3 regions of the Cellulosimicrobium protaetiae genome follow, and region 3 is predicted to be linked to each of the others. Evidence: predicted binding sites of a transcription regulator. Region 3 holds the regulator's gene; each other region holds the start of a gene.

Evidence for each region. Region 3 encodes HrcA, which represses chaperone genes, less so after heat shock. Its sites were predicted from a motif close to TTNGCACTCGNNNNNNNCGAGTGCNAA; they were not measured.
Region 1: FIC82_RS14440 (Hsp20/alpha crystallin family protein) is a predicted target of HrcA. The motif match lies at 2,069-2,095, and genes of this name have one in related genera.
Region 2: groL (chaperonin GroEL) is a predicted target of HrcA. The motif match lies at 8,900-8,926, and genes of this name have one in related genera.

Annotation. Positions count from the first base shown of each region.
Region 1 is NZ_CP052757.1:3,358,260-3,368,380, forward strand. Features, by position in the region: gene FIC82_RS14430 (VWA domain-containing protein) at 1-564, shown strand, start outside; gene FIC82_RS14435 (FHA domain-containing protein) at 561-1,481, shown strand; gene FIC82_RS14440 (Hsp20/alpha crystallin family protein) at 1,489-1,974, opposite strand; gene FIC82_RS14445 (biotin transporter BioY) at 2,334-3,002, shown strand; gene FIC82_RS14450 (class I adenylate-forming enzyme family protein) at 3,022-4,500, shown strand; gene FIC82_RS14455 (thiolase family protein) at 4,497-5,693, shown strand; gene FIC82_RS14460 (energy-coupling factor ABC transporter ATP-binding protein) at 5,849-6,511, shown strand; gene FIC82_RS14465 (energy-coupling factor transporter transmembrane component T family protein) at 6,508-7,107, shown strand; gene FIC82_RS14470 (MFS transporter) at 7,115-8,413, opposite strand; gene FIC82_RS14475 (ArsR/SmtB family transcription factor) at 8,410-9,090, opposite strand; gene FIC82_RS14480 (phosphatase PAP2 family protein) at 9,134-9,925, opposite strand.
Region 2 is NZ_CP052757.1:1,420,879-1,430,999, reverse strand. Features, by position in the region: gene FIC82_RS06170 (hypothetical protein) at 1-509, opposite strand, end outside; gene FIC82_RS06165 (energy-coupling factor ABC transporter permease) at 545-1,585, opposite strand; gene FIC82_RS06160 (urease accessory protein UreD) at 1,587-2,576, opposite strand; gene ureG (urease accessory protein UreG) at 2,622-3,443, opposite strand; gene FIC82_RS06150 (urease accessory UreF family protein) at 3,436-4,371, opposite strand; gene FIC82_RS06145 (urease subunit alpha) at 4,375-6,093, opposite strand; gene ureB (urease subunit beta) at 6,097-6,555, opposite strand; gene FIC82_RS06135 (urease subunit gamma) at 6,606-6,908, opposite strand; gene groL (chaperonin GroEL) at 7,077-8,702, opposite strand; gene FIC82_RS06125 (glycoside hydrolase family 15 protein) at 8,995-10,121, shown strand, end outside.
Region 3 is NZ_CP052757.1:2,311,612-2,321,732, forward strand. Features, by position in the region: gene FIC82_RS09700 (acyltransferase family protein) at 1-662, shown strand, start outside; gene FIC82_RS09705 (DUF2189 domain-containing protein) at 873-1,880, shown strand; gene FIC82_RS09710 (DUF2189 domain-containing protein) at 1,997-3,121, shown strand; gene FIC82_RS09715 (TetR/AcrR family transcriptional regulator) at 3,163-3,789, opposite strand; gene FIC82_RS09720 (RidA family protein) at 3,849-4,256, shown strand; gene FIC82_RS09725 (DUF3097 domain-containing protein) at 4,271-5,134, opposite strand; gene FIC82_RS09730 (MFS transporter) at 5,229-6,689, shown strand; gene hrcA (heat-inducible transcriptional repressor HrcA) at 6,768-7,784, shown strand; gene dnaJ (molecular chaperone DnaJ) at 7,906-9,027, shown strand; gene FIC82_RS09745 (16S rRNA (uracil(1498)-N(3))-methyltransferase) at 9,039-9,851, shown strand; gene FIC82_RS09750 (HIT domain-containing protein) at 9,848-10,121, shown strand, end outside.

The DNA of each region.
Region 1 (10,121 bases), 1.0 Mb from region 3:
CAGGGCTCGCAGGTGCTGTTCGTGCGCCAGGTCGCTCCCACGGTCGAGGACCTGACGAACCGCCGTGCCGACGTCAACCCGCTCACGGGCTCCTACCCGACCGGCTCGTGGGGCGACGAGTCGCGCGACTACCACGTCGCGGTCCGCGTCGCGTCGAAGCCGGTCGGCTCCGAGCAGCTCGCGGCGCGCGTCCAGCTCGCGGTGAACGGGGAGGTCGTCTCCTCCGGCCTCGTCAAGGCCAAGTGGTCGGACGACGAGTCGCTCACCACGCGCATCAACCCCGAGGTCGCGCACTACACGGGCCAGACCGAGCTCGCCGCCGCGATCCAGGAGGGCCTGGCGGCCAAGGCCTCGGGTGACGAGGCGACGGCGACCGTCAAGCTCGGGCGCGCCGTGCAGCTCGCGCAGCAGACCGGCAACGACGAGGCGACGTCCCGCCTGCGCAAGGTCGTCGACATCGACAACGAGGAACAGGGGACGGTGCGCCTCAAGCGCAACACCTCGACCCTCGACGAGATGGCGCTCGACACCGCCTCGACGAAGACGACCCGGGTCCGCCGGTGAGCGCCGTCGTCTGCCCCAACGGGCACCCGTCGGAGTCGACCGACTACTGCGACGTGTGCGGCGAACCGATCGGCGCCGCGTCAACGCCCGTCGCGTCCGCGCCGAGCGGCTCGACTCCCGCGCCGGGCGGCGCCCCCGCCGCGCCCGCGACGACATGCCCGAACTGCGGGTCGCCGGCACCCGGCGGCGCGCTGTTCTGCGAGAACTGCGGCTACGACTTCACGACGGGCGCCCTGCCCGACCCGGTCGACCCGCCGTCCGCGCTCTCCCTCGACCCGCCGTCGCGCCCGACGCCGCCCGCACCGGCGGCACCCGTGGCGGGCACGGCCTCGGGGGCCACCCCGCCCCCGCTGCCGGCCTCCGCCGCGACCGCGGCGTCGTCGTCGACCCCGCCCCCGCGGCCCACGCCGGCCGCGCCCACCGCCCCCGAGGCAGGCGCGGCGGGCGAGCCCGCCGTCCCGGGCGAGCCCGCGACGTCGGGCACCCACCTGCCGACGCCCCCGGTCCCGGGACCGGACCAGTGGGTCGTCGAGATCTGGATCGACCCCGACTGGTACACGGCGCAGCAGCCCGAGGACCCGATGCCCTCGGCGGGCCTGCCCGGCCTCGTCGTGCTGCGCGAGCGCAGCGTGCTCGTCGGGCGCCCGTCGGTGTCGCGGGGTATCCACCCGCAGGTCGACTGCGGCGCGGACACCGGCGTCTCGCGTCGGCACTGCCAGCTCAGCACGGACGGCCAGCGGTGGTGGGTCGAGGACCTGCAGTCGTCGAACGGGACCTACGTGAGCCCCGCGGGCGAACCGCTGCCGACGGACCCGATCCCCGCCGGGCAGCGACGGGAGCTGTCCGACGGGGACCGGATCTACCTCGGCGCCTGGACGCGGCTCGTCGTCCGCCAGGCGCTCCCGGGCGAGGTCTGAGCGGGGCTCAGCCCTCGCTCGCCCGAGGCTCGGCCTCGGCCGTGAGCTGCGTCGCCGCACCGCTGCCCGCACGGTGCGCGACCTCGATCCGGCGGGGCCGGGCCTCCTCCGCGACGGGGATGGTCAGCGACAGCACCCCGTCCTCGTAGGACGCCGAGATCTTGTCGAGCGCGAGCCCGCGCCCCACCGTGAGCTGGCGCGCGTAGGTCCCCGAAGGCCGTTCGCGCGCGAGCCACTGGACGTCGGGGTCGGTCCGCGGGCTGCGCTCGGCGCGGACCGTCAGCGTCCGGTCCTCGACGGACACGTCGATCGTCCCCGGGTCGACCCCGGGAAGGTCCATCGTGAGGACGTAGTGGTCCCCCGCCCGGAACAGGTCGAGCGGCATACCACCCGACGCCGACGCGGCGGTCGCGCGTGCCCCGGACGCGAGCTGGCCGACCAGCCGATCCATCGCGTCGAAGGTGGTCGTGAACGGGTCGGTCATCGCAGCCACACCTCTCACCTCCCTCGTCGGTCGGTCCCGGACCGTCCGGGACCGGTCGGTGCTCCCGCGAGGTAGGCACCTCACGGGCGGCTACACGACTGTTCTAGCACTCTCCCCCGGGGAGTGCCAAGAGGTCGTCGCGAATCCCGGCCGAGGCCATCGGGAAGCACGTTTGTCGGCTTCCTCGGGTTCCGCCACCCGTCGGCGCGATCCTGTTGGGGGAACCCTCCAACCGCTTGTGCGATTCGTGCACGCGACGCCACCGCGGTCGTCCGCGCCCTCGTCGTCGCGCACCACCGCGAGTCGGGAGAGTGGACGTGGCCACGACGGGTCGAGCACCGACCCGCCACGACGACGCAGGGAGCGCCATGACCGACGCATCGACCGGGACGACCGCCGGGACGCCCCGGACCGCCACGACGACCCCCGCCCCGGCGGCCGGGACCCGCGGACCGCTCGCCCTCGACGCAGGCGACGCGGCGCGCGTCGCGACGTTCGCGGCCCTGATCGCGGCGCTCGGGATGCCGGGCTCGGTCGCGCTGTTCGGGAACGCCGTCCCGATCACGCTCCAGACGCTCGGCGTGATGCTCGCCGGCACGATCCTCGGGGCGTGGCGTGGCGCGCTCGCCGTCGCGACGTTCCTCGCGCTCGCGGCGGCAGGGCTCCCCGTCCTCGCGGGCGGGCGCGGCGGCCTCGGCGCGTTCGTCGGGCCGTCCGCGGGCTACCTCGTCGGCTTCCTCGCCGGGGCGGCGGTCGTGGGCTGGCTCGTGGACCGGCTGCGCCGGGTGACGTTCGGCGGCGTGCTCGTCGCGTGCGTCGTGGGCGGGATCGCGGTCGTCTACGCGTTCGGCGTGCCGGTCCAGTCGCTCGTCACGGGCGTGCCGCTCGCGACCACCGCGCAACTCTCGCTCGCGTTCCTCCCGGGCGACGTCCTCAAGGCGCTGGCCGCCGCGGCGATCACGGTCGGCGTCGTGCGGGCCTACCCGGCCGCGCGCCGGACGGGCCGCCCCGCGGCCGCCGACCGCACCGCCTCCTGACACCTGCGAGAGTGTCCGCGTGCCCGTCGCCCCCCAGGTCCTGACACACGCCGCCGACCCGGCCCTGCGCGGGCGCCCCGCCCTGCGCACGCCCGAGCGGTCGCGCACGTACGCCGCGCTCGCCGCGGACGTCCGTGCGGGGGCGACGCACCTCGCGGCGACCGGCACGCGTCCCGGCGACCTCGTCGCCGTGTCCCTGCCCGACCCGCTGGACCTGCTGACCGCGGTGCTGGCCGCGGACCACCTCGGGGCCACGCCGCTCGTGTGCGACGCGGCGTGGCCGCGGGCCCACCGCGCCGAGGTCCTGCGCACGCTCGCGCCCCGCACGTTCGTCGAGGTGCCGCTGCCGCGCGGGACCGGCGCCGTCCCCGACCTCGTGCCGGGGCCCGCCCCGCAGGGGGGTGCGGGCCCCGGCACGGGCCACGCGGCCGCCCCGGACGACCTCGCGTGGGCGGGCTTCTCCTCGGGCAGCACGGGCCGGCCGCGCGCGGTCGTGCGCACGCGCGCGTCGTGGGCGGGGTCGTTCGACGACGTCACGCGGCTCCTGCGCCTGCGGCCCACCGACACGGTGCTCGTCCCGGGCCCGCTCGCCTCGTCGCTCTACTGCTTCGCTGCCGTGCACACCCTCGCCGTCGGCGCGTGCGCCTACCTCACGCGCACCCCCGCGGCCACGACCTCCGCGCTCGCGACGAGCGACGTCGTGCACCTCGTGCCGCAGGTCCTCGACGACGTGCTCGACGCCGTCGCCGCGGGAGCGCCGTCCCGGCTGCGGCACGCGGTCGTCGGCGGCGCGTCGCTCCCCCCGGAGGCGCGGTCGCGCGCCGCGGCGCTCGGCGTCGACGTGCTCGCGTACTACGGCGCGGTCGAGCTCTCCTTCGTCGCCTACGACCCCGACGGGTCGGGGCTGCGCGCGTTCCCGGGCGTCGACCTCGCCGTGCGGCCGCTGCCGCAGGCGAGCGTCGGCGAGGTCTGGGTCCGCTCGCCCTGGGTCTCGCGGGGCTACCTCGCGCGCGCCACCGGCCCGCTGCGGCGCGACGGCGCGTGGAGCACCGTCGGCGACCTCGCCGACCCCCTCCCCGAGCGATCGACCCGAGCCGAGTCCGGCGCCGCCCCGGGCGCGACGGCTCGGGGCGGCCTCGTGCTGCGCGGGCGCGGGGACGGCGCGATCCTCACGGGCGGCGCGACCGTCGTGCCCGAGGACGTCGAGGTCGTGCTGCGTGCCGTGCCCGGGGTGCGGGACGTCGTCGTGCTGGGGACCGCGCACCGCCGACTCGGCGCGGTCGTGAGCGCGGTCGTGGAGTGCGACGAGCGCCCCGGCCTGCGCGCCCACCTCGAGCGCGTCGCGCGCGCCGCGCTCGCCCCGGCCCAGCGGCCGCGGCGCTGGTACGGCACGCGCGCCCTGCCCCGGACGCCGTCGGGCAAGCCCGCGCGCGGGGCAGTCAGCGAGGCGCTGCGCGGGACGGACCTCGCGCGGTCGGGCCTGGAGCCGTTGCGATGAGCCCGGCCCGGGCGGCGCGCGACGACGTGCCCGTCGTCGTCGCGGCACGCCGCACCTGGATCGGGACGGCCGGTCACGGGCACCGGTCGCTGTCCGAGGTCGATCTCGCGGCCGGGGCGCTCGGCGCGGCCCTGGCCGACGCGCGGTCCCTGGGCGTCGAGGACGCCGTCGCGGACGTCGTGCTGGGCTGCTGCGCCGGGCCCGGCGGGAACGTCGCCCGGGTCGCGGCGCTCGCCGCCGGGCTGGACGTCTCCGTGCCCGGGCTCACCGTCGACCGGCAGTGCGCGTCCGGTCTCGCGGCGGTGCTGCTCGCCGCCCAGCAGGTCCGGGCGGGCGAGGCGCGCCTGGTCCTCGCGGGCGGGACCGAGAGCGCGTCGAGCGCACCTACCCGCGCCCACCGCACGACGTGGGGCGACGTGCCCTACGCGCGGGCGGCGTTCGCGCCCACCCCGTGGGCGGACCCCGGCATGGGCGCCGCCGCCGACGAGCTCGCCCGCCGCCGCGGGGTGACCCGGGAGCGTCAGGAGGCGTACGCGCTGCGCAGCCACGCGCGGGCGCTCGCGGCCCACGCGGGCGGCCGGTTCGCGGCCGAGACGGTCCGCGTCGGCGCGCCGGGGACGACGCTCGCGCGCGACGAGCGGGCACGTCGCCTCGACCCCGCCGTGCTCCCCCGGCTCTCGCCCGCGTTCACGCCCCGCGGCACCGTCACGGCGGCCACCGCGAGCCCCGTGAGCGACGGCGCGGCAGCGGTCGTGGTCGTGCCCGAGGCGGTGCGACGTGACGTCGGCGTCCCGGGCCTGCGCGTGCTCGCGTCGGCGACCGTCGGGTGCGACCCGGCGCTGCCCGGCTGGGGCCCGGTCCCCGCGGTCCGCGCAGCGCTCGACCGTGCGGGTGCGCGGCTGGACGACGTCACGGCGGTCGAGGTCGTCGAGGCGTTCGCCGCGCAGGTCCTCGCGGTGACGGACGCGCTCGGCCTCGACCCGCTCGACGACCCCGGCGACGACGCGCGGGTCTGCGCCGACGGCGGCGCGCTCGCGCTCGGGCACCCGTGGGGCGCGAGCGGCGCGGTGTCGGTCGTGCGGTTGTTCTCCCGGCTCGTGCGTGCGGGCGCGCCCGCGGGGACGCTCGGTCTCGCGACGGCCGCCGTCGGGGGCGGGCTCGGCGTCGCCGCCGTCCTGGAGGTCGTCCGGTGATCGCGCGAGCCCGAGCCCGGCTGCGGCGACGAGGCTCCGGCGGAGGTGCCCCGACCGCCCCGGAGCACGGGTCCGGCACGGTCCTCGCGACGGCTGGCCCGAGCACGCCCGACCACGGGTCCGGCGGGCCCGGCTGCACGGTCCGGCTCGAGGACGTGCACGTGCGCCTCGGCGAGCGCGACGTGCTGCGCGGGGTCGACCTCGAGCTGACCGAGCGGCGCGTGGGGGTGGTCGGGGCCAACGGCTCCGGCAAGAGCACGCTCGCGCGGCTGCTCAACGGCCTCGTCGTCCCGACGTCCGGCCGCGTCCTGGTGGACGACCTCGACACCCGCCGCGACGGCGCCGCGGTCCGGCGCCGCGTCGGCTTCGTCTTCACGGACCCCGACGCCCAGATCGTCATGCCGACCGTCGCCGAGGACGTCGCGTACTCGCTGCGTCGCGTCCCCGCGGCGGAGCGCGACGGCCGCGTGCGGGCCGCGCTCGCCGAGCGCGGGCTGTCGGGCCACGCCGACCACCCCGCGCACCTGCTCTCGGGCGGGCAGAAGCAGCTCCTCGCGCTCACGTCCGTGCTCGCCGCCGGTCCGCGCCTCGTCGTCGCCGACGAGCCGACGACGCTCCTCGACCTGCGCAACACGCGACGGTTCGCCGCGGAGCTCGCGACCCTCCCCCAGCAGGTCGTGCTCGTCTCGCACGACCTGTCGCTCATGGGCGCGATGGACCGCGTGCTCGTGGTCGACGGCGGGCGGGTCGTCGCCGACGACGCCCCGGGGCCGGCGGTCGCGCACTACCGGCGCCTCGTCGACGAGGCGCCGTCGTGACACCGGGGACGTACCGGCCGGGGACGTCGGTGCTGCACCGCGCGCCCGCCGGGGCGAAGCTCGGGGGGCTCGCGGTGGCGTCGGCCGTCGTGCTCCTGGTGTCGTCGCCGGTGGGGGTGGGCGCGCTGGTCCTCGTCGTCGGTGCGCTCTACGCGGTCGCGGGCGTCGGGTGGCGCGCGGCGTGGGCGCAGGTGCGGCCCCTGCGCCTCGTCGTGCCCGTGCTCCTCACCGTCCAGTGGCTCGCCCTCGGGCCGGTCCCGGCGGTCGTGCTCACGACCCGGCTCCTCGCGCTCGTCGCGCTCGCCGGGCTCGTGCTGCTGACGACCCGGACGTCCGCCGTCCTCGCGGCGATCGAGCGCTTCCTGCGTCCGCTGGGACGGGTGGGCGTCGACGTCGACCGGGCCGCCCTCGTGCTGTCGCTCGCCGTGCGCTGCGTCCCCGTCGTCGCCGCGCTCGCGCAGCGCGTGCGGGACGCGTGCCGCGCCCGGGGCCGCGAGCGCGACGTCCGCGCCTACGCCGTCCCGCTCGTCGTCGGTGCGCTGCGCCAGGCCGACGCGCTCGGCGACGCCCTGCGCGCCCGCGGCCTCGACGACTGACGACGTCCTACCTCGGCGGGGTGGTGGCGCGGTGGCCGCGGAGGGAGACGACCGTGGCCGCGAGGATGCCGACCACCGTCACGACGAGGAGCAGGCGGTAGTCGACCGCTCCGACGAGGGCCGCGCCGACCACGGTCAGCACGAGCTGCGGGACGTTGACCAGCAGCAGGCTCGCGGCGGCGACGCGACCCTGGAGCTCCGGAGGGGTGCGGAGCTGGCGCTCGGTGACGAAGCCGACGATGGACCACGTCGCACCGAGCCCGACCGCGCCGAGCCCGAGGACGATCGCCACGACGCTCGTCCCCGTCGCGGGGACGATGCCGAGCGCGAGCACGAGCAGCCCCAGGGCGACGAGCCGCTGCGCGCCCCAGCGGGCGACGAGACGGGCGGCCGTGAGGCCCGCGACGATCGCGGTGAGCGCCTGGACGGAGGAGATCGGGCCCAGCAGCGCCGGAGGCAGCTCGAGCCCGTCCTCGATGATCGCGAGGCTGACGGCGTTGAGCAGCCCGACCCCCGCGAACGCGACGAGCATGGCCAGGGTGAGCACCCCGAGCGGCGCCGTCCGGACGAGGTGGCGGAAGCCCGCCGTCATCTCGGCCAGGTAGGGCTCGCGCTCGGCGGCAGGCGTCGGCGGCGTCTCGACGAGCCGGATGCGGCCGATCACGGCGCCCGCGACGGCGAACGCGACCGAGGCCGCGACCACGAGCGGCCACGCGCCGGCGAGCGCGTACGCGCCCGCGCCGACGACGGGCATGAGGAGGCGGAAGACCTGGTCGATCGTCGTGAGCCGACCGTTCGCGGGGGCGATCGCCTCGTCCGGCAGCATGTCGCGTACCAGACCCGCCTGCGCGGCGGCGGTCGCGAACCCGACGCCCGAGTAGACCACCGTCACGACGAACACGAGCCAGACCTGCTCGGGCCCGCGGACCGCGAGGAGGGCGAGGAGGCTCACCGCCCCGACGAGGTAGGTGACGACGAGCATCCGACGGCGCGACACCCGGTCGGCGAGCTGGCCGAGGAGCGGCGACGCGAGCGCGGGCAGGCCGAGGGCCGCGAACACGAGCCCGGCGGCGCCGTTCGAGCCGGTGAGGTCCTTGACCCACACGGCGAGGATGATCGCGAGGACCGAGTCGGCGAAGTTGGTGAAACCCCACGCGACGGACAGGAGCCGGAACGAGCGGCCGCGCAGCGCGGCGCGAGGGTCCGGGGCGCGGTCGGGGGCGGTGACGCTCTCGTGCGCCACCCCGGGAGCGTCCTCGGGCGCGGGCCGGGCGGTGACGGCAGCCGGCTCCGGGGTCGTGCTCATCGGGGTGCCTCCGGGAGGTCGGCGTTGACGACGGAGAAGAGGCGCGCGCGACGCGCGCCCTCGGGACGGAGCGACGGGTCGTCCCAGCGCCCCCGGAAGCGGTCGGTGAGCGCCTCGACCTCGCGGGCGAGGGCGTCGAGCTCGTCGCGCGTCGCGTAGAAGGACGCGCCGGTCATCGTGGAGGCGAGGAGCCACTGCGGGTCGTCGGCGGCGGCGCCCGCGATCCACGCCCGCACGCGCGCGGCCTCCTGGTCGATCATGAGGCTCGCGACCGCACCCGCGGCGTGCAGCGTCTCCGGCACGTCGGGGTCGAACGTCGTCTGCCGCCCCCGCCCCACGGACCGCCACGGCCGCTCCTTGCCGCGCCGCTCGGCGGGCTCGACGTAGCCGTACTTGGCGAGCATCCGCAGGTGGAAGGAGCAGCTCGCCACGGACTCGCCCGTGACCTCGGCGCACCGCGTCGCGGTCACCTCGCCCTCGTCGTCGAGCAGCGCGAGGATCCGCAGGCGCAGAGGGTGGGCCAGCGCCCGGATCGTCGCCGGGTCGCGCGCGACGACCTGCCCGGCCTCGGGCCGCGGGCCACGCGGGCGGGTCTCCGACGACGGCGCGGGGCCGGGCGCGGTCGGTGCGACCGGGTCGTCCGGCGAGGTGGCGTGAGGATCGGCGGGCGTGCTCATGCCGCCACGCTAGTTCACAAAAGAGTTCTTGCGCAAGAGTCCTTTAGCGACCCACCCCTGCCGGGGCCTCAGCACGCGAGACCACGAGGTCGTGGACGCGGCTCACCGCGACCACCACGCCGAGCACCGCCACGGCGAGCGACAGTCCCGCCAGGACGTCGGTGAGGAAGTGGTACCCGAGGTAGAGCCTGCTCAGCGCGACGGTGCCGATCACGAGCACGGAGGCGACCGTCCAGACCGCGAGGACGCGGGCGTCGTGGTGGCGGTGCCACACGAGGTACCCGCCCACCAGGAGGAGCGTCGCCGCGCCGATCGTGTGCCCCGACGGGAAGGAGAACGACCGCTCGACCCCCGCCACGACCATCGAGACCTCCGGCGGCCTCGGCCGCGCGATCACCGCCTTGAGCACGGTCGAGACCAGCGTCGCGAGCACCATCGCGCCCGCGAGCAGTCCCGGCTCCCACCACGTCCGGGTGCGGCGCGCCCACACCACGCACCCGACCGCGACGAGCACCGGCAGCACGAACGGCCCGAAGACGTTCGTGACGACCGTGAGGACGCTCGTCGCGACCGGCGTCCGGTGCGCGACCATCCAGGCGAGCAGCGGGTCGTCGAGCCGCCACAGGTCCTCCTGGTCGCGCACGGCGTCGAGGAGCAGGACGAACCCCACGACCCCGACGAGCACCAGCAGGAGCCCCGGCCACACGCTCGCGAGGACCGCGCGCACGGGCGGCCCACCGCTCTCGCGCGCGGTCGCGCCCCTCGCCGCGCTGCTCGCGGCATCCCCCGCCACGTCCCCCGCGGCGTCTCCCGTCTTGCTGCCCCTGTCACCCATCCCCGGAGGCTACGCACGGCGGGCCGACGACGCAGCGCGGCCGAGCGACGTCGGGCACGACCTCGAGGGAACCGACGCTGCCGGCGTAAAAGGCGTGCACCACCCACGACGACCGTGGTCCTATGTCTCCACACCGCGGTGACGTCCGTCCGGTCCGTACCGGGCGGTGGAGGGTCCGGCCAGACCCACGAACCCA
Region 2 (10,121 bases), 890 kb from region 3:
CCGGCCCCGGCGGGGAGCGCCACCCGGCCCGTGCGCACGCGGTCCGCGACCTCGTACAGACCGTGCGCGGCGCCGGCAGGATCAGCCGCCTCGAGGCGCCAGCCGTCCGCGACGACCGTCACGCGGTACGCCTCGGGGTCGTCCGAACCGAGGTCGACGCCGGTCACGACGCGCAGCTCACCGGCCGCCGCGCCGCCGTCGCCCGCTCCCCCGGCGCCCCGCCGCGCCTCGGCGTCGCGCCCACGGCCGGCGAGCGCGGCGACGAGCGCGTCGGCCGCGAGCGACAGCCTGAGGCTGTCGTCGGGCAGCGCGACGACCGACACCGGGGGCACCTCCGCGACAGGCGTCCGTGGTGCGGCGGCCGGTTCCTCGGGCGCGGCGACCGCCGGCTCCGCCTCGACGGCGAGGACGTCGCCCAGCCCGGCGGCGACGCCGAGCCCGGTCGCGAGGAGGACCGCGACCGCTGCCGCGGCGTACCAGGGTCGGCGAGGGGCGACGTCGTCGTGCACGGGCGCAAGCGTAGGCGCCGCGGGTCACGCGCCGGTCACGGTCGGACGGTCGCGGTGGCTGCCCTCCCCCGGGTACGCAGGAGCGCGATCGTCAGCGCCGCGGCGAGGGCGACGACGAGGGCCACGCCGACGAGGCCCGCGACGCCGACGAAGATCCCGCCGGCCTCGCCGTAGTCGGCGAGCGGCATCCCCGCGAACGCGTGGTCGCGGGCCGCGTCCGCGAAGCCGACCGACTCGGCCGTCGCCTCGAGGCCGTCCGGGGTGGCCGCCGCGAACGAGGACACGACGACCGCCGCGAGCAGCGCGCCCGACCCGAGCGCGAGCACGGCGCGACGCACCGCACCGACGGACGCGGCAGCAGGAGAGCCAGGGCGAGGCGAGACGGCTGCGCCCGGCGAGGTCTGGGCGGGCACGACGGCGCCGCTCGCCGCGGAGCGAGCCACGTCCTCGATCGCCGCGACGCCCGGGGCGACGGCGAGCACGAGCCCGACGACCCCGGCCGTGATGAGCGCCTCGCCGAGCCCGATCACCGCGTGCACGGAGAGCATCTGGCCGACGAGCTCGCCCACCGGGACCGGGACCGTCCCGCCGACGGCGAACAGCCCGGCGAACACCGCCGCCGACACGGGCACGCTCGCGAGCGCCCCCGCTCCCGCTGCCGCGGGCGACCACCGGCCGCGCGTCAGCCGCAGCACCCCGCGGGTCACGGCCCAGCCGACGAGCGTCCCGACCACCGCCATGAGCAGCACGTTCGTGCCCAGCGCGGTGAGCCCGCCGTCGGCGAACACGAGCGCCTGGACGAGCAGCACGAGCGTCACGGACAGCACGCCGAGCCACGGCCCGACGAGCGCGGCCGCGAGCGCCCCGCCCATGAGGTGCCCGCTCGTGCCGGCGGCGACCGGGTAGTTGAGCATCTGCACGGCGAAGACGAACCCGGTCGTCGCGGCCGTGAGCGCGACGCGACGCGGGGTGAGGTCCTCGCGCGCCCGGTAGGCGGCGTAGCCGACGGCAGCGAGGGAGACGACGGCGGTCGTCGCCGACGTGGGGTCGTTCAGGAAGTGGTCGGGGACGTGCATGTCAGGCTCCTGTCGTCAGCAGTGTCGTGCGGGTCTCGGGGAGGTCGGCGGTCGACGGCGCACCGCGGGCGGGCGGCGGCGCGGCACCGGGCGGGTCCGTGACTCGGGCGGCGCGCGCCGCCGTCGTCCAGGCCGCGACGACGGCGTCGATCCCGGCGTCGTGGGTGCTCGCGCCGAGGTGGCGGGCGATCACGCCGGGTCCGTCGAGGTCCAGCCGCAGGGGTCCGGTGAGCGCGGGCGGACCTGGGCGGGACGGCGCCGAGGTCGAGGGCGGTTCCGAGGCGGTCGCGGGCGGCCGGGCGCCGAGGCACAGCGCCGAGTCGACGACCCGGGACTCGCCGAGGATCCCGGGCAGCGTCCGGTCGTCGGCGAGGTCGAGGTCCTCGACGAAGAGCTCGCGCACGCGCTCCGGCCGCGTCGGGTCTTCCTGCCATGCGCGTCTCGACCCTCCCGGCGGCGCGGACTCACCGGTCCCGCCGACACCGCCGAGGATCCGCGGGGCGACAGGTCCCGACAGGTCGACGCGCGTGCGCGACCGCAGCCGGCCGCCCACCTCGCCCGTGCGGCCCAGGACGAGCGTCTCGCGCAGCAGCGCGACGCCCCGATCACCCTGTGTCCCGCCGTCGGCGAGCGACACGCGCGTGGTGCGCTCGACGTCGGCCCCGTCCGCGACGACGAACGGCAGCGCGTCCCACACGAGGAGCGCTCCGGCGTCGACCCGCACCTCCACGTCCCACGACGCCGACCGGCCGCGCCCCGCGTACGCGACCGTGCCCGACACCTCGACGAGCTCGAGCTCGACGCCCTCCCCCACGTGCACCTCGATGCGCACGTGGTCGCCGCCGAGGAGCAGCGCGCGCGTCGCGACGAGCGCGACCCGGGCCGTGCGGCGACCCGTGGACAGCACGCGCGGGGACAGCGCGCCGGGCCGCAGGTCGCACCGCACGCGGCCCGCCTCCCGGTACGCGCCGACGCGCGTCAGGTCGTCCACCAGCGCCTCCGTCGTCCTCGCCCTCGTCCTCTGCGTCGTCCTGGGTCAGTCGCGCCCGACGGCGGCCGCAGGCTCCGCGGGCACGTCACCGTGCGGGTGGTCGTGCGGGTGGTCGTGCGACCCGTCGCCCTCGTCGTGCGTGTGGAGGAACCCGTTGCCCTCCTCGTCCGCGTGGAAGTGCGGCGCCATCGGACCGGGGTCCTGCGGCACGTGCGCACCCGCTCGGTGCGCGACGAGCAGGGTCTGCACCCACGTGGTGAGCGCGTCGATCGACTCGCGGTCGAGGCGCGAGAGGGCGAGCACCGGGGCTCCGTCGCGCGCGGCGGTCGCGTCGAGGACCATCCGCGGCACGTCGACGCCCACGTACGGCGCGAGGTCGGTCTTGTTGACGACGAGCAGGTCGGCCCGGGCGATGCCCGGCCCACCCTTGCGCGCGACGTCGCCGCCACCCGCGACGTCGAGCACGAAGATCTGCGCGTCGACCAGCGCCGGGGAGAACGTCGCCGTGAGGTTGTCGCCGCCCGACTCGACGAGCACGACGTCGAGCGGCGCGAAGTCCTCCTCGAGGTCTTCGACGGCGAGCAGGTTGGCGGTCACGTCGTCGCGGATCGCGGTGTGGGGGCACGCGCCCGTCTCGACGGCGCGGATGCGCTCGGGGTCGAGCACGCCCGCGGAGCGCAGGAACCGCGCGTCCTCGTCGGTGTAGATGTCGTTGGTGATGACGCCGAGCTGCAGGACGCCGGACAGCTCGCGGCACAGGAGCGCGATGAGCGAGCTCTTGCCCGTGCCGACGGGTCCCGCGACGCCGAGGCGCAGGGAGCGGGTGGGGTTCTGGGTGGCCTGGTGGTCAGGCAGGGTGTCAGGCACTGAACAGCCTCTCGGTGGTGCGGGCGTGGATCTCGGCCCACTGCTCGACGAGCGGTGCGCCGTGCGCGGGGATCGCGCGGGGGTCGGTCAGGTCGGCGACGTCGTGGGCGAGCGCGTCGATCGCCGGATGAGCGGCCACGACCCAGCCCGTCGCGACGACCGGGTCGACGGGCTCGAGCTTGAGCGTCGCCGCTGCGACGGTCTGCACGTCCTCGTACCCGACGAGACGCGCGACCTGGAGCGCGGACAGCCCTGCGCACGCGGCGGTCACGCCGAGCACGACCGGTCGCGGAGGCTGCGGCCCCCGGCGGCCGGCCACCGCCCGGCCACCCGGACCTGGTCCGGTGCCCGACGGCGCTCGCTCGGACGACGTGGTGCCCGCGCCCGGGTCGGGTGACCCGTCGGCGCGGCGCGCGTCGGCGCGGCGCGCGTCGGCGACGAGCACCGCCGCCTCGTCCAGCGCGGCGACCGCGGGATGCCCTGCCCACAGGCGGCGCAGCAGCCGCAGAGAACCGCGCCCCAGCCGCTGCGACGTCTCGCGCAGCGCGGGCGACGGTGTCCGGGCCGTCCAGGCGAGCCACGTGTCGGCGAGGTCGTGCGCCGCGGACACCACGCCGCCGGGCGTCACGCCGTCACGCACCGCGGACGGCGCGCCACCCGCGGGAGGCCACCCCGCGCCGTCGGGCACGGGACCGGCCGCGAGCGCGACGTGCCGCGCGACGACCGCCGTGGCCGCCTCGACGCGCGTGACCGTGGCGAGGCGCGCGCGCACGTAGTCGGGCACGCGCGCCGCGGGCATGCCCGCTCGCAGCGCGGGTTCGAGGCCCGCGGACTGCGTGTGCCCGCCGGTGGGCAGGCGCGCGTCGGCGAGCAGCGCGAGCATGAGCTCCGCGCGCCCCTCCCCGTCGACCTCGGGCGTCTCGCTCATGGCTCAGAACAGCGAGTAGAGCTGCGCGAGCGGCAGCCGGTCGGCGGGCGCGGGGACGACGAGCTCGCCGTCGACCTCGATCGCGAAGGACTCCGGGTCGATGTCGATCTGCGGCAGGTAGTCGTTGTTCTTCATCTGCGCCTTGCCGACGCCGCGCGTGTCCGCGACGGGGAGGAGCTGTCGGGCGAGCCCGAGCCGCTCCTCCAGACCGTCGTCGAGCGCGGCGGGCGAGACGAACGACATGGACACGTCGGCGCCGATCGCGTCGGCGAGCGCGGGCCGCATGAGCACGGGCTGCGGCGACGGGATGGACGCGTTCGGGTCGCCCAGCGCGCCCCACACGAGCGCGCCGCCCTTCATGACGACGCTCGGCCGGACCCCGAAGAACTTCGGCTCCCACAGCACGAGGTCCGCGACCTTTCCCGGCTCGACCGACCCGACGTACGCGTCGATCCCGTGCGCGACGGCCGGGTTGATCGTGTACTTCGCGACGTAACGGCGGGCCCGCAGGTTGTCGGCAGGGAGCTCGGGGCCGCGCGCGCCACCGGGGCTCGCGCCGCGCCGCGCCTTCATGACGTGCGCGACCTGCCACGTGCGCGTGACCACCTCGCCGATGCGGCCCATGGCCTGCGCGTCGGACGACGTGATCGACATGGCGCCGAGGTCGTGCAGGACGTCCTCGGCGGCGATGGTCGTGCCGCGGATGCGCGACTCGGCGAACGCGAGGTCCTCCGCGACCTGCGGGTTGAGGTGGTGGCACACCATGAGCATGTCGAGGTGCTCGGCGACGGTGTTCACGGTGTGCGGGAGCGTCGGGTTGGTCGAGCCGGGGATGACGTTCGGGTGGCTCGCGACGGTGAGGATGTCCGGCGCGTGCCCGCCGCCCGCGCCCTCGGCGTGGAACGCGTGGATCGAGCGGCCGCCGATCGCGCGCAGCGTCGACTCGACGAACCCGGCCTCGTTGAGCGAGTCCGAGTGCAGCGCGACCTGCAGCCCCCAGTCCTCGGCGGCCTTCAGGGCCGCGTCGATCGCGGCCGGCGTCGAGCCCCAGTCCTCGTGGACCTTGTAGCCGCCCGCCCCCGCCATGGCCTGCTCGCGCAGGCCCTCCGCGCTCACGGTGTTGCCCTTGCCGAGCAGCAGGACGTTCACCGGGAGCCGGTCGAGCGAGCGGTGGATCGCCTCGAGGTGCCACGCGCCGGGCGTGACCGTCGTGGCCTTGGTGCCCTCGCTCGGCCCGGTGCCGCCGCCCGCGACGGTCGTGATGCCCGTGGCCAGCGCCTCCACGACCTGCGACGGCGAGATGAGGTGCACGTGCGAGTCGATGCCACCCGCGGTGAGGATCTTGCCCTCCCCGCTCACGACGTCCGTGCTCGGCCCGATGTGCAGGTCGGGGTGGACGCCGTCCGCGACGTCGGGGTTGCCCGCGCGCCCGAGCGCGACGATCCGTCCGTCCCGGATCCCGACGTCCGCCTTGACGATCCCCCACCAGTCCAGCACGACGGCGTTCGTGACCACCGTGTCGAGCGCGCCCTCGGCGCGGGTCGTCGACCCCTGCGCCATCGACTCGCGGATCGACTTACCACCGCCGAAGACGACCTCCTCGCCGCCGAACGTGCGGTCCTCCTCGACCTCGATCCACAGGTCGGTGTCGCCGAGGCGCACCTGGTCGCCCGTCGTCGGGCCGTAGAGCGCGACGTAGCGCTCGCGCGAGATCGCGACCATGCGTCAGCCCTCCTCGGGTGTCGTCGTGCTCCGTGCGCCGAACCCGGGGTCTCTCCCCACGTCCGCCGGATCCTGGGGAGCGACCCCGGGCTCAGCAGGCTCGGTCGCGCGGTCCAGCGCCCCGCCGTCGGGCTTGCCGCGCTGGAGGCCGGGCACTCGCCGTCGACCGCGCAGGGCGACGGCCTCGACCTCGGCGGACGCGCCCGGCTCGAAGCGGCGCGACGTGCCGGAGGGGACGTCGAGCCGGAACCCGTGCGCGGCGGCGCGGTCGAACGAGAGCGCGGCGTTGGCGTCGGGCAGGTGGAGGTGCGAGCCGATCTGGACCGGGCGGTCCCCCGTGTTCGTCACGACCAGCGTCACGCGCTCGTCGTCCGTGCGGTCGGCGTTGAGGACCACGGGCACGTCCTCGGTGCCGCGCTTGAGCCGGACCGCGCCGGGGCCGCTCGTGCTGATGCCTGCCATGTCTCGCCTCGCTCTCGCTGAGCCTCGTGCGCGCGCCGGACCGGTCCGGCTCAGGCGATCGGCTGGTGGATGGTGACGAGCTTGCGCCCGTCGGGGAACGTCGCCTCGACCTGGACGTCCGGCAGCATCTCCGCGACGCCGTCCATGACCTCGTCGCGGCCGAGCACCTCGCGCCCCGAGACCATGAGCTCCTCGACGCCCGCCCCCTCGCGGGCCCGCTCGATCACCCACGTGGTGAGCAGCGCGACCGTCTCGGGGTAGTTGAGCAGCACGCCCCGCTCGCGCCGGTCGCGCGCGACCATGCCCGCGACGGCGAGCAGCAGCTTCTCGGTGTCCGCGGGCGTCAGGTGCATGACGGCGATCCTGCCGCGCGTTCGTTTCGGGCGTGTATACACCGCGTTATACGTCCGTGTACCGGTGCGGTCCCGGGCACGACGAAGGCCGCCGACCGGGCGAACCCGGCCGACGGCCTTCGATGTCCTGCGACCTCCCGGACAGACCGGGAGAGGGTCAGGCGTGGATCAGAAGTCCATGCCACCCATGCCACCGGTCGGGTCGCCCGCGGGGGCGGCCTTCTCCGGCTTGTCGGCGACGACGGCCTCGGTCGTGAGGAAGAGCGCCGCGATCGAGGCGGCGTTCTGCAGCGCGGAACGCGTGACCTTGACCGGGTCGTTCACGCCGGCGGCGAGGAGGTCCTCGTACACACCGGTCGCGGCGTTGAGGCCCTGGCCGGACGGGAGGTTGCGCACCTTCTCCGCGACGACGCCACCCTCGAGGCCCGCGTTGACGGCGATCTGCTTGAGCGGGGCGTCGATCGCGGCGCGCACGATCTGCGCACCGGTCGCCTCGTCGCCCTCGAGCTCGAGCTTCTCGAACGCCACGGCACCGGCCTGGATGAGCGCGACGCCACCACCGGCGACGATGCCCTCCTCGACGGCCGCCTTCGCGTTGCGCACGGCGTCCTCGATGCGGTGCTTGCGCTCCTTGAGCTCGACCTCCGTCGCGGCACCCGCCTTGATGACGGCCACGCCGCCGGCGAGCTTCGCGAGGCGCTCCTGGAGCTTCTCGCGGTCGTAGTCGGAGTCCGACTTCTCGATCTCGCCACGGATCTGGTTGACGCGACCCTGGATCAGGTCGGCGTCGCCCGCACCCTCGACGATCGTGGTCTCGTCCTTGGTGACGACGACCTTGCGCGCCTGGCCGAGCAGGTCCAGCGTCGCGTTCTCGAGCTTGAGGCCCACCGTCTCGGTGATGACCTGGCCGCCGGTGAGGATCGCGATGTCCTGGAGCATGGCCTTGCGGCGGTCGCCGAAGCCCGGGGCCTTGACGGCGACGGACTTGAACGTGCCACGGATCTTGTTGAGCACCAGGGTCGCGAGCGCCTCGCCCTCGACGTCCTCGGCGATGATGAGGAGCGAGCGGCCGGCCTTCATGACCTGGTCGAGGACCGGGAGCAGGTCCTTCACGTTCGCGATCTTGGACTCGACGATGAGGACGTACGGGTCCTCGAGCACGGCCTCCTGGCGCTCGGGGTCCGTCTCGAAGTAGCGCGCGAGGAAGCCCTTGTCGAAGCGCATGCCCTCGGTGAGCTCGAGCTCGAGGCCGAACGTGTTCGACTCCTCGACCGTGATGACGCCCTCCTTGCCCACCTTGTCGAGGGCCTCGGCGATGAGCTCGCCGATCGCGGGGTCGCCGGCGGAGATGGCGGCCGTGGCGGCGATCTCCTCCTTGGTCTCGATCTCCTTGGCGGCGTTGAGCAGCTGCTCGGTCACCGCGTCGACGGCCTTCTCGATGCCGCGCTTGACGGCGATCGGGTTGGCGCCGGCCGCGACGACGCGCAGGCCCTCGCGCACGAGCGCCTGGGCGAGCACGGTGGCGGTTGTGGTGCCGTCACCCGCGACGTCGTCGGTCTTCTTGGCGACCTCCTTGACGAGCTCGGCACCGATCTTCTCGTACGGGTCCTCGAGCTCGATCTCCTTGGCGATGGAGACGCCGTCGTTCGTGATGGTCGGCGCGCCCCACTTCTTGTCGAGCACGACGTTGCGGCCCTTGGGGCCGAGGGTGACCTTGACGGTGTCGGCGAGGATGTTGAGCCCTCGCTCCATGCTCCGACGAGCCTCCTCGTCGAAGGCGATGATCTTGGCCATGGGGAATGATCCTCCGCTGGTGGCGTGTGGCGGTCGGCCGGCGCCCGCGACGGACGGCCCGCGACGGGCGGCGTTCATGTCACGCCGCCGGGGCGGGCCTCACCTGTCGACCTGGTGTTGTGCGCCGCACCCGCGGTGAGCGGCTGCCTGCGCTGGTCACTTCTGTCACTCTCATGACGAGAGTGCTAACGCCATTATTGGCACTCGCACGGTGCGAGTGCAAGACAGCCCGTCAGGGCTCTCCCTCGTATCGCGACGGGCGAAACCCGCCGTGCCGCCCGCTCCCCTTAGGATGCGCGGTGTGATCCGCGCAACACCGTCGTGGCGCCTCGCAGCAGCCCTGGCCGGCTTCGTGCTGGTCCCTGCCCTCGGCCTCACCGCCGCGACCGCCGTCGCAGCCCCCACGGGCGAGCACATCGACCTGTACCAGGACGGCGTCGCCGTCACGACCGCCCCCGACGGCGGCACCGCGCTCCTGCGCCTCGCCCCCGGCGCCGCGGCGACGTACCTCGACGGCAGCCGTGTGCTCGACCCCGCGACGCTCTCCCCGTTCACGGTCGCCGACGGCGTCGACCCCGCCGACGGCGAGGCGGACCGGCTCGCACAGGTCGCCGGGACCCGGCTCGACGCGTCGGCGCTCCTCGACCCCGCCCGGGCGCAGGACGCCGCCGCCGCCTCGCGCGCGTGGCTCGCGTCCGGCGTCGTCCCCGGCGCTGACGGTCCGTTCGCAGCCCTCGGCGAGGCCGCGCTGCTCGACCTGCGCGCCCTGACCCTCGACGACGGCGCCGCGCTCGCCGCCGCGTCGCCCAAGTGGCGCTACGTGTGGCCGCGCGACGCGTCGTTCACCGCCGCGGCGTTCGCGCGCACCGGTCACGTCGACGACGCGCGGGACGTCCTCGGCTTCCTCGCCCGCGTCCAGGAGGACGACGGGTCGTTCCACGCGCGCTACCTGCCCGACGGCTCGGGCGTGCCCGACGACCGCGGCCTCCAGTCCGACGGCGTCGGCTGGGTCCTGTGGGCAGCCGACGTCGTGCTCGAGGAGACGCCCGTCGGCGAGCGCCGCGAGGTCGCCGCCGAGCTGCGGCCCCTCGTCGACGCCGCGGCCGACCACGCGCTCTCGCTCGTCGACGGCGAGGACCCGCTTCCCCCGCCGTCGAGCGACTACTGGGAGGTCGAGCCCACGGCGCTCACGCTCGGGACCGCCGGACCCCTCCTCGCCGGGCTCGAGGGGGCCGCCGACGTCTACGCCGCCGTGGGCGAGACCGACCGGGCGACCGACGCGACGCTCGCCGCCGCGCGGCTGCGCATGGCGGTCGAGCGGTCGTTCGGGTCGCAGGGCTACCCGCGCCACGTGACCGGCGGCGCGCGCGACGCGTCGACCGCGTTCGTGCTGCCGCCGTTCCAGCCCGAACCGCTCGC
Region 3 (10,121 bases):
CAGGGGAGCGGGCCGCGCGGGCCACGCAGGTCGTGCCCGACGACGCGGCGCCGGTCGTGCCGGGACCCGCACCCGGGGAAAGCGGTCCCGCGGACGGCACCGCGCCGCCGGCCCCGCCCGAGCAGAGCCCGCCCCCGGAACCCGACGTGCCGCCCGTCGTCGCGCCGACCGGCGACCAGGTGACCGTCGTCGGGGACTCCGTGACGCTGGCGAGCGCGCCCGCGCTCACGACGGCGCTCCCCGGCGCGTACGTCGACGGCGCCGTCTCGCGCCAGGTCAAGGACGGGCCGGCCGCGCTCGCCGCGGCCCGTGACGCAGGCGCGCTGCGCCCGTACGTGGTGCTGTCGCTCGGCACCAACAGCACCGCCGGTGCGGCCGCGCTCGACGAGCTGCTCGCCGCCGTCGGTCCCGGCCACCGCGTCGTGCTCGTCACCGGGTACGCGGACCGTCCGTGGGTCCCCGGCACGAACGCCGAGATCGTCGCCGCGGCCGGTCGTCATCCTGGCGTCGTCGTCGCGGACTGGTCCGCCGCGGTCGCCGCGGACCCGTCGGTGCTCGGCCCCGACGGCGTGCACCCCACGGCGGGAGGGACGTCGGCCTACGCGGCCGTCGTCGTCGACGGGCTCGCCCGCGCGGCGGCGCTGGGCTCGACCACGGTCTGAGGGCCAGCCCTCCCGCGCTTCTCCGACGCTCGCGAGCGGGTGACTTCTCGCGCGACACCGGCCGATCCCGGCGTTTCCTCTAGCGCGCCCGGCGGAATCCCGACAGGGTGTACCCGACCGCGAAATGTGCGACCGACACAGGACGTCCACATCCGCGTCCTGCGGCGAGCACGCGCACCACGGTCCGAGGACGACCGACCGAGGAGACCCATGAGCGAGAGCACCGCCGGCGGCCCGCCGCGCGACGAGAACGAGCCGCAGCCATCCGAGGGCGCCGCACCGGTTCCCCCGACCCCACCCGCGTCCCCGCAGACGCCGCCGTCTCCCCAGCCGCCGGCGTCTCCGCAGCCGTCACCGTACGGCGCACCGCCCGCCGGTGCGTACCCGCCCCCGGCGGGGCCGCCTCCCGCGCAGCCTCCCTACGGCCAGCAGCCGCCCGGGCAGCCGCCGTACGGCGGACCGCCGCCGGGGCAGCCGCCCTCCGCGGGCCAGCCGGGCGGCTACCCGCCGCCCGCCGCGCCGTACGGGCAGCCGGGCTACCCCGGCCAGCCGATCCAGGTCCAGGACGCGTTCTCCTACGGCTGGAACAGGTTCACGCAGAACGCCGGAGTCATCATCGGCGGCGTCCTCACGTACGTGGCCGTCTTCGCGGGGCTGTCGATCGCCTTCTGGGCGATCCTCGTCGGGACGGCGACGACGACCGTGGACCCGGAGACGGGCGCCGTCAGCACGGCGGGCGGCTTCGCGTTCGGGTTCGGGCTGTTCGCCTTCATCGCGATCGTCGTGGTGCTCGGCTTCCTCGTCCAGGCTGCCGTCGTCAACGTGTCGCTCCTCGTCACGCGGGGCAAGAAGCTCGAGTACGCGGACTTCTTCCGGTACCCGAACCTCGGGAACGTGATCCTCGTGGCGCTGCTCGTCGGCCTCGCGACCGGCGTGCTCGCGATCACGTTCGTGGGGCCGATCGTCTTCGTGTTCTTCGCCCAGTTCACGCTGTTCTACGTCATCGACAAGAAGCTCGGGGTGTTCGACGCCTTCAAGGCGAGCTTCACGGTCGTCAGCAGGAACCTCGGCACCGTCGTGCTGCTGTTCCTCGGCGTCTACCTCGCGCAGCTCGTCGGGACGCTCCTGTGCTACGTGGGCCTCCTCGTGGCGCTGCCCGTCGCGCAGATCGCGACGGCGTACGTGTACCGCCGCCTCAACGACGAACAGCCCGTCTGAGCCCGGGGACGGTGCGCCTCCCCGCGCGGGCAGGCCCCTGAACAGCCAGGATAGGACCGAGCACGTCGAGGACGCGTGCTGCCCGCAGCACGTGACGACGAGGAACGAGGTGCACGATGACGGACCCCACGAACCCGGGCGGTCAGCCGCCCCGCGAGGACGAGCCGACGCCGGGGGACGGTTCCGGGACCCCGCAGCAGCCCACGGAACCGCCGACCGGCCCGGTCCCCGACCAGCCCGCCGGTCCGCCGGCGTCGACCCCTGACGCGGACGTCCCGCCGGCCTCGCCGTACGGCCCGGGCGGCGCGGCGCCGCAGGACCCGGCCGCTCCGCCGTCGGGCCCGCCTGCGTGGGGCGCACCGCAAGAGCCTGCCGCTCCGCCGTCGGGCCCGCCCGCGTACGGCGCGCCCGGTGCGTACGGCGCTCCCGCGGGTGCGCCGGGCGACCCCACGGCACCGGGCCCGACGGCGCCGCCGTCGGGCGCGTACCCGCCCCCGTCCGGCTCCTACCCTCCGCCGCCCGGCTCGTACCCGGTCGCGGCCGGTGGCTACGGCGCCCAGCCCGGGTACACCGGTCCCGCGTTCGCGGTGGGTGAGGCGATCTCCTACGGCTGGCGCAAGGTCACCTCGAACCTCGGGCCGTGGATCCTCGTCGCGCTCATCTTCATCGCGGTGAACGTCGCGTGGAGCTGGATCACGGGCGGGTTCGACCAGTTCCAGGACCAGTACGACTTCACGGACACGAACTTCGCCGCCGTCAGCGGCATCACGTTCACGAGCATCCTGCTCGGGATCGTCGGCACGGTCATCGGCTACCTCATCACCGCGTTCTTCACGCGCGGTGCGCTCCACGAGGTGGACGGGCGCCGGCCCGACGTCGCGGCGTTCTTCCGGATCGGCAACGTCGTCAACGTGCTGCTCGCGGCGCTGATCGTCGGCATCCTCACGGGCGTCGGCCTCGTGCTGTGCATCCTGCCCGGCCTCGCGGTGCTGCTCTTCTCCGCGTTCGTCTACTACGTCGCGCTCGACCAGGGCGTCGACGCGATCACGGCGATCCGGACGAGCTTCTCCCTCGTGGCCAAGAACTTCGGGCAGGTGTTCCTGCTCCTGCTCGCCCTCGTCGGCATCAACATCCTCGGCGCGATCCCGTGCGGCCTCGGGCTCTTCGTCACGATCCCGCTGAGCTACGTCGCGGTGGGCTTCGCGTACCGCCGCCTCACCGGGGGCGTCCCGGCCGTCTGACCCGGAGGCGTCGTGCCGGCTACGCCCCGGCGCGACGCCTCTCAGAGATCCGTGCCGAGCCCCCTCGCCCAGCCCCGCTCCACGGACCGGGCGGCGCTGCGGGCATCGTCCCCCGCAGCCCGGTAGAGGTGCACGAGCCCCGACGTCACGACGGGCTCGACCTGCTCGAACGAGAGCACCCGGGTGACGAGCAGCATGCACGCACCGTGGCCCAGCATCCACAGCTCGTGCGCGAACCCGAGGACGTCGACGTCGTCGTCGAAGCGACCGGAGGCCACCGCACGACGCACGGCCCCGACGAGGTGACCGAGCGTGGCGTCCGCCGCCCCGGAGTCGGGCAGCGGCAGCGAGCCGTCGAACATCAGCGAGTACAGCTCGGGGATCTCCCGGGCCGAGGCGGCGTAGGCCGCCCCGGCGGCGGCAGCGTCGCCGACCGGGTCGTCGGTCGCGGAGAGCGTGCCCAGGCGTGCGGCGAGCCGGGTGAACCCTTCCTGGCGCACGGCGCCGAGAAGGCCCGGCATGCCGTCGAAGTACGTGTAGACGGCCATGGTCGAGACCCCGGTCCCGGCGACGACGCCGCGCAGGGTGACGGGCTCGCGGCGGGCCAGCATGCCGGCGGCGCGGTCGATCAGCAGACCGCGGACTTCGGGGCGAGGAGGACGGACCACTGGACCATTCTATATCGGCGCTATAAAATAGCAGCGATACAGAATCGAGGAGGTCCGCCATGTCCGTCCGACTGATCAACCCACCCGCCCTGCCGCAGCCCGAGGGCTACGCCCAGCTGTCGGTCGCGGAGGGCTCCCGGCTCGTGTTCGTCTCGGGGCAGGTGGCGCGCGACGCCGAGGGCAACCCCGTCGGGGACGGCGACCTGGTCGCCCAGACCGAGCAGGCCTACGTCAACGTGCACGCTGCGGTCGTCGCCGCCGGCGGGTCGTTCGCCGACGTCGCCAGGCTGACGGTCTACGTCGTGGACTGGGAACCGCCCAAGATGGCGCAGCTCGTCGAGGGCGCGGTGCGCGCGGCGCAACGCCTGGACCTCGACCTCGTCCGTCCCATCACCCTCGTGGGCGTCGCAGCCCTCGGCGAGCCCGACCTGCTGGTCGAGGTCGAGGCGGTCGCGGTGCTGCCCTGACCCGGACGGTCCGGTCAGGGTGCCGTCACGAAGTCGATGAGCTCCTCGACGCGGCCGAGCAGCGAGGGCTCGAGGTCGGCGTAGGAGCGCACCGTGCCGAGGATGCGCTGCCACGCGCGGCCCACGTCCTCGGCGGTGTCCGCGGGCCAGCCGAGCTCGCGCAGGATGCCGCGCTTCCACTCGGTGCCCCGCTCGATCACGGGCCAGCGATCGAGGCCGACGCGCGCGGGCTTCACGGCCTGCCACACGTCGACGTACGGGTGACCGAGCACGAGCACGGTGCCCGCGGGGGAGCGGCGCAGCGCCTCGTCCGCGATGCGTCGCTCCTTGCTCCCGGGGACCAGGTGGTCCACGAGCACGCCCACGCGGCGTTGCGGCGTCGGGCCGAAGTCCGCGAGCGCCGCCGCCAGGTCGTCGACACCGTGCAGGGGCTCGACGACGACGCCCTCGACCCGCAGGTCGTCACCCCACACCTTCTCGACGAGCTCGGCGTCGTGCTTGCCCTCCACCCAGATGCGGCTGCCGCGGGCCACCCGGGCACGCTGCCCGACGACGGCCCGCGAGCCGGACGCGGTCCGCGTCGGGGCGGCGGGGGCCCGCGAGGTGACGGGCGGCGTGAGCTCGACGGGCTCGCCGTCGACCCAGAACCCGGGCCCGAGCGGGAAGGTCCGCGTGCGGCCGGAACGGTCCTCGAGCACGACGACGTGCATGCCGCCCGACTTCTCGACCCGGACGACGGCGCCGACCCAGCCGGTCTGCACCTCCTCGACGACGAGACCCCGTTCCGCCGCCTGCGGTCGGGACACCGGTCGCACGCGGTGGTGGGCGGGGGCGGGCGTGCCGCCGAGGACGTCGGAGCCGTAGCGGTCGAAGGACACGGCGTCACCCTAGGTCAGTACAGGGTGGCTGCGCGCGGTATCGGCTGCGGCTCCCGACGCGCGCGGAACCGGGCGCGGGTGGTACGACGGACCGGTGAGCCAGCAGAGCGCGGAGCCGGACCCGAACCGCTGGCGCGTGCTGCCCGTCTGCCTCGCGGTCGGCTTCATCACGACGCTCGACGTCTCGATCGTCAACGTCGCGCTCCCGTCGATCGAGTCGTCTCTCGACGCGGGCCCGACGGAGCTCCAGCTCGTCGTCGCCGGGTACACGCTCGCGTTCGGCCTTGCGCTCGTCCCGGCAGGCCGCCTCGGCGACGCGGGCGCCCGGCGATCCCTGTTCATCGCCGGGCTGGTGGGCTTCGCCCTCATGAGCCTCGCGTGCGGGCTCGCGCCGACCGACACGTGGCTGGGCGTCGCGCGCCTGCTGCAGGGCGTGAGCGCGGGCATCCTCAACCCGCAGGTCGTCGGGCTCATCCAGCAGCTGTTCTCCGGGTTCGAGCGCGGCCGGGCGTTCGGCATGTTCGGCGCGACGATCGGCGTCTCGACGGCGCTCGGCCCGCTGCTCGGCGGCCTCATCATCGCGGCGGCCGGGTCCGCGGCCGGGTGGCGGTGGGTGTTCCTCGTGAACATCCCGGTCGTGGCCGTCCTGCTGCCGTTCGCGTGGCGGCTCGTGCCGGGCCCACCACCCCGTGCGCCCGGAGGAGGGCGGCGACGGCGCCTGGACCTCGTCGGGCTGGGGCTGCTGGGCGCCGCGACGCTCGGCGTGATGATGCCGTTCGTCACGACGACGGGCCAGGGCGACGACGCGTCGCGGTGGTGGTGGCTCGTCGCGGCCGCCGCGGCGGGGCTCGCCGCCGTCCTCTGGGAGCGTCGGTACCAGCGGCGCACGGGAGAGGCCGTGCTCGACCCGCAGGTCGTCGGGCTCGGGTCGTTCCGCAACGGCGCGCTGCTCGGCCTCGCGTACTTCGCGGGGTTCACCGGGATCTTCCTCGTGGTGACGCTCTACCTCCAGGACGAGCTCGGCTACACGCCGCTCCAGGCCGGGCTCGTCGGCACGCCGTTCGCCGTCGCGTCCGGGGTGTCGGCGTGGTTCTCGGGCCGTTGGGTCGCGCGCTGGGGCCGCCAGCTCGTCGTGGGCGGCGTGCTCCTCGTCCTCGTCGGGGTGGTCGCGGCCGACGCCGTGGTGCGGCTGCTCGGGGACGACCCCGGCGCCGTCGGGCCGGCGCTCGCGGGCGCGCTGCTCATCGCCGGAGCGGGCAGCGGCACGGTCATCGCGCCGAACCAGACCCTCACGCTGTCCGAGGTCCCCGTGAGCCGCGCGGGGGTCGCGGGGAGCATGCTCCAGCTCGGCCAGCGCATCGGGTCGGCGGTCGGGATCTCGGTCGTGCTGTCCGTGTACTACGGCGGACTGGCGAGCGGTGACTCGGCGGCGCACGCGACGGGGCGCGCGCTGCTCGTGACGATAACGCTCGTCGCGCTCGCGCTCGTCGTCGGGCTCGTGGACCTGCGTTCGCGACGAGCGGAGGACCGCGGGGCGGGCCGCGCGGACGCGTAGGATTGGCACTCGGAGGTCGAGAGTGCCGACGCCCGCCCGCCCGCCCGGGCGGCACGGTGCGGCACGCGGGAGGTGGACGTGAGCGAGGAGCGCCGGCTCGAGGTGCTGCGGGCGATCGTCGAGGACTACGTCCTCACGCGCGAGCCCGTGGGGTCGCGCGTGCTCACCGAGCGGCACAGCCTCGGCGTGTCGCCCGCGACGATCCGCAACGACATGGCCGCGCTCGAGGACGCCGGGCTCATCGCGCAGCCGCACACGTCCGCCGGGCGGATCCCGACCGACAAGGGCTACCGCCTCTTCGTCGACCGCCTCTCGGGCGTGAAGCCGTTGTCGGCGCCCGAGAAGCGCGCCATCGAGACGTTCCTGTCCGAGGGGGTCGACCTCGACGACGTCATCGCACGCGCCGGTCGCCTGCTCGCGCAGCTCACGGGTCAGGTCGCGGTCGTGCAGTACCCGTCCCTGAGCCGGTCGGGGCTGCGCCACCTCGAGCTCGTCCCGGTCGGGGAGTCGCGCCTGCTCGTCGTGATCATCACCGACACCGGGCGCGTCGAGCAGCGCACTCTCGAGGTCGGGAGCGTGCCCGACGAGGGCACGCTCGTCGAGGTGCGTGCGCGGCTCAACGCCGCGGCCGCGGGCAAGCGGCTCACCGACCTCGCGTCGGGCCTCGCCGCCGTGACCGAGAGCTTCCACCCCGACGACGCCCCGCTCGTGCGGGCCGTCGGCGACCTCGTCGCCCAGACGCTCGCCGAGGAGAGCGAGGAGCGCCTCGTGCTCGCGGGCACCGCGAACCTCGCCCGCGCGGGCATGCGGTTCGAGCACGCGCTGCGCCCGGTGCTCGAGGCGCTCGAGGAGCAGGTCGTGCTGCTCGGCCTCCTCACCGAGATGGCCGCGGAGTCGGGCGTGAGCGTGCGGATCGGTCACGAGACCCAGCTCGAGGGCCTCGTCGACACCTCCGTCGTGACGACCGGTTACGGTAACGACGGGGACACTGTCGCGCTGGTCGGCTCGATCGGCCCGACCCGCATGGACTACCCCGGCACGATCGCGGCGGTGCGTGCCGTCGCGCGCTACCTGTCCCGGGCGCTCGGCACGTGAGCCGCGCCGCGCTCGCCCTGCCCGCGACGGTCCGCCTCCACGGGCGCCCGACGCACCCACCAGCCTCTTCCCCGACCGGCCCGGCGCCGGCCTCACCACCCGCACCAGCAGAGAGTGACGCGTGAGCGACTACTACGAGATCCTCGGCGTGGCCCGTGACGCCAGCCAGGACCAGATCAAGAAGGCGTACCGCAAGCTCGCGCGCGAGCTGCACCCCGACGTCGCCGGCGAGGAGGCGGGGGACCGCTTCAAGGACGTCGCGCGCGCGTACGAGGTGCTCTCCAACCCCGAGAAGCGTCAGCAGTACGACCTCGGCGTCGACCCGAGCGCGCCCGGCGGCGGCAGCGGCCCCATGGGCGGAGGCTTCGGCTTCCAGGACATCTTCGAGACGTTCTTCGGCGGCGGGCAGGCGCAGCAGGGTCCGATCCCGCGCGCCCGTCGCGGGCAGGACGCGCTCGTGCGGCTCGACATCGACCTGTCCGAGGCGACGTTCGGTGCGCAGCGCGAGCTCCAGGTCGACACGGCCGTCGTGTGCGGGACGTGCGGCGGGTCGTGCTGCCGCCCGGGCACCTCGCCGCGCACGTGCGACGTCTGCCACGGCCGCGGCACGGTCCAACGCGTCGCGCGCTCGTTCCTCGGCCAGGTCATGACGAGCGCCCCGTGCGCCGCGTGCCAGGGTTTCGGCACCGTCATCCCCGAGCCGTGCGCGGAGTGCTCCGGCGAGGGCCGCGTGCGCAGCCGCCGCAGCATCACCGTCAACGTCCCCGCGGGCGTCGACACCGGCACGCGGATCAAGCTCACCGCGCAGGGCGAGGTCGGCCCGGCCGGCGGCCCCGCGGGCGACCTCTACGTCGAGATCCGCGAGCGCAACCACGACACGTTCGTGCGCCGCGGCGACGACCTGCACTGCACGCTCCAGGTGCCCATGACCGCGGCCGCGCTCGGCACGGTGCTCGAGCTCGAGACGCTCGACGGCGCGCAGGAGATCGACCTGCGCCCGGGCACGCAGCCGGGCCAGATCGTCACCCTCAAGAACCTCGGCGTGGGGCACCTGCACGGCAGCGGTCGCGGCGACCTCAACGTGCACATCGAGGTCCAGGTGCCGCGCGAGCTCGACGAGGAGCAGGAGCAGCTCCTGCGCTCGCTTGCGACGCTGCGCGGCGAGGAGCGGCCCGAGCCGCGCCTGTCCGCCGCGCACCCGGGCGTGTTCTCGCGCCTGCGCGACAAGCTCTCCGGTCGCTGAGCGGGCCGCGCATGAGTGCTCCGGTGTTCCTCGCCGAGACCGGGCTCGACGCCGTCGGGCCGGGCGACCGCTACGTCCTCGACGGGGCGGAGGGGCGCCACGCGGGCGTCGTCCAGCGTCGCGGGACGGGGGAGCGGGTCGACGTCGTGGACGGGGACGGGCTGCGCCTGCGGTGCGTCGTCGAGCAGGTCGAGGCGGGCCGCGTGATCCTGCTCGTCCAGGAGGTCGACCGCGAGCCCGCTCCCGCCGTCGTCGTGACGCTCGTGCAGGCGCTCGCCAAGGGCGACCGCGACGAGATGGCGATCGAGGCGGCGACGGAGATCGGCGTGGACGTCGTCGTGCCGTGGCAGGCGGAGCGCTCCGTCGTCGTGTGGCGCGGCGAGCGCGCCGCGAAGTCGCGGGCGCGCTGGCTCGCGACCGTCCGCACCGCGACGAAGCAGGCGCGGCGCGCGCGGCTGCCGCACGTCGAGGTGGCGCTCGACTCCCGCGGCCTCGCGGCACGGGTGGCCGACGTCGTCGCGGCCGGCGGCCAGGCGATCGTGCTCCACGAGGAGGCCGCGTCGCCGCTCGCCGACGTCGCGCTGCCCGACGGCGTGACCACGGAAGGTGGCGCGGCACCCGAGGTGCTGGTCGTCGTCGGCCCCGAGGGCGGGATCTCCGAGCGTGAGGTCGCCGACCTCGCCGCGGCCGGGGCCGTCGCTGCCCGGCTGGGCCCGCACGTGCTGCGCACGTCGACCGCGGGACCAGTCGCCGTCGCGCTGCTCGCCGAGCGGCTCGGCCGCTGGGGCGTGGCGGGCGGGCCTGGACTACCCTCGGGCGCATGACGAGCACCGCACCGCGCACGGAACCGGACTGCCTCTTCTGCCGCATCGTCGCGGGCGGGCTGCCCGCCGACGTCGTCGCGACGAGCGAGCGCGCGATCGCGTTCCGTGACATCAACCCGCAGGCGCCCGTGCACGTGCTCGTCGTGCCGCGCGACCACCACGGCGACATCGCCCAGCTCGCCGCGGCCGACCCGGCGCTGCTCGCGGACGTCGTCGCGCTCGCCGACGAGGTCGCGGGCGAGCAGGCCGACGGGCAGTTCCGGCTCATCT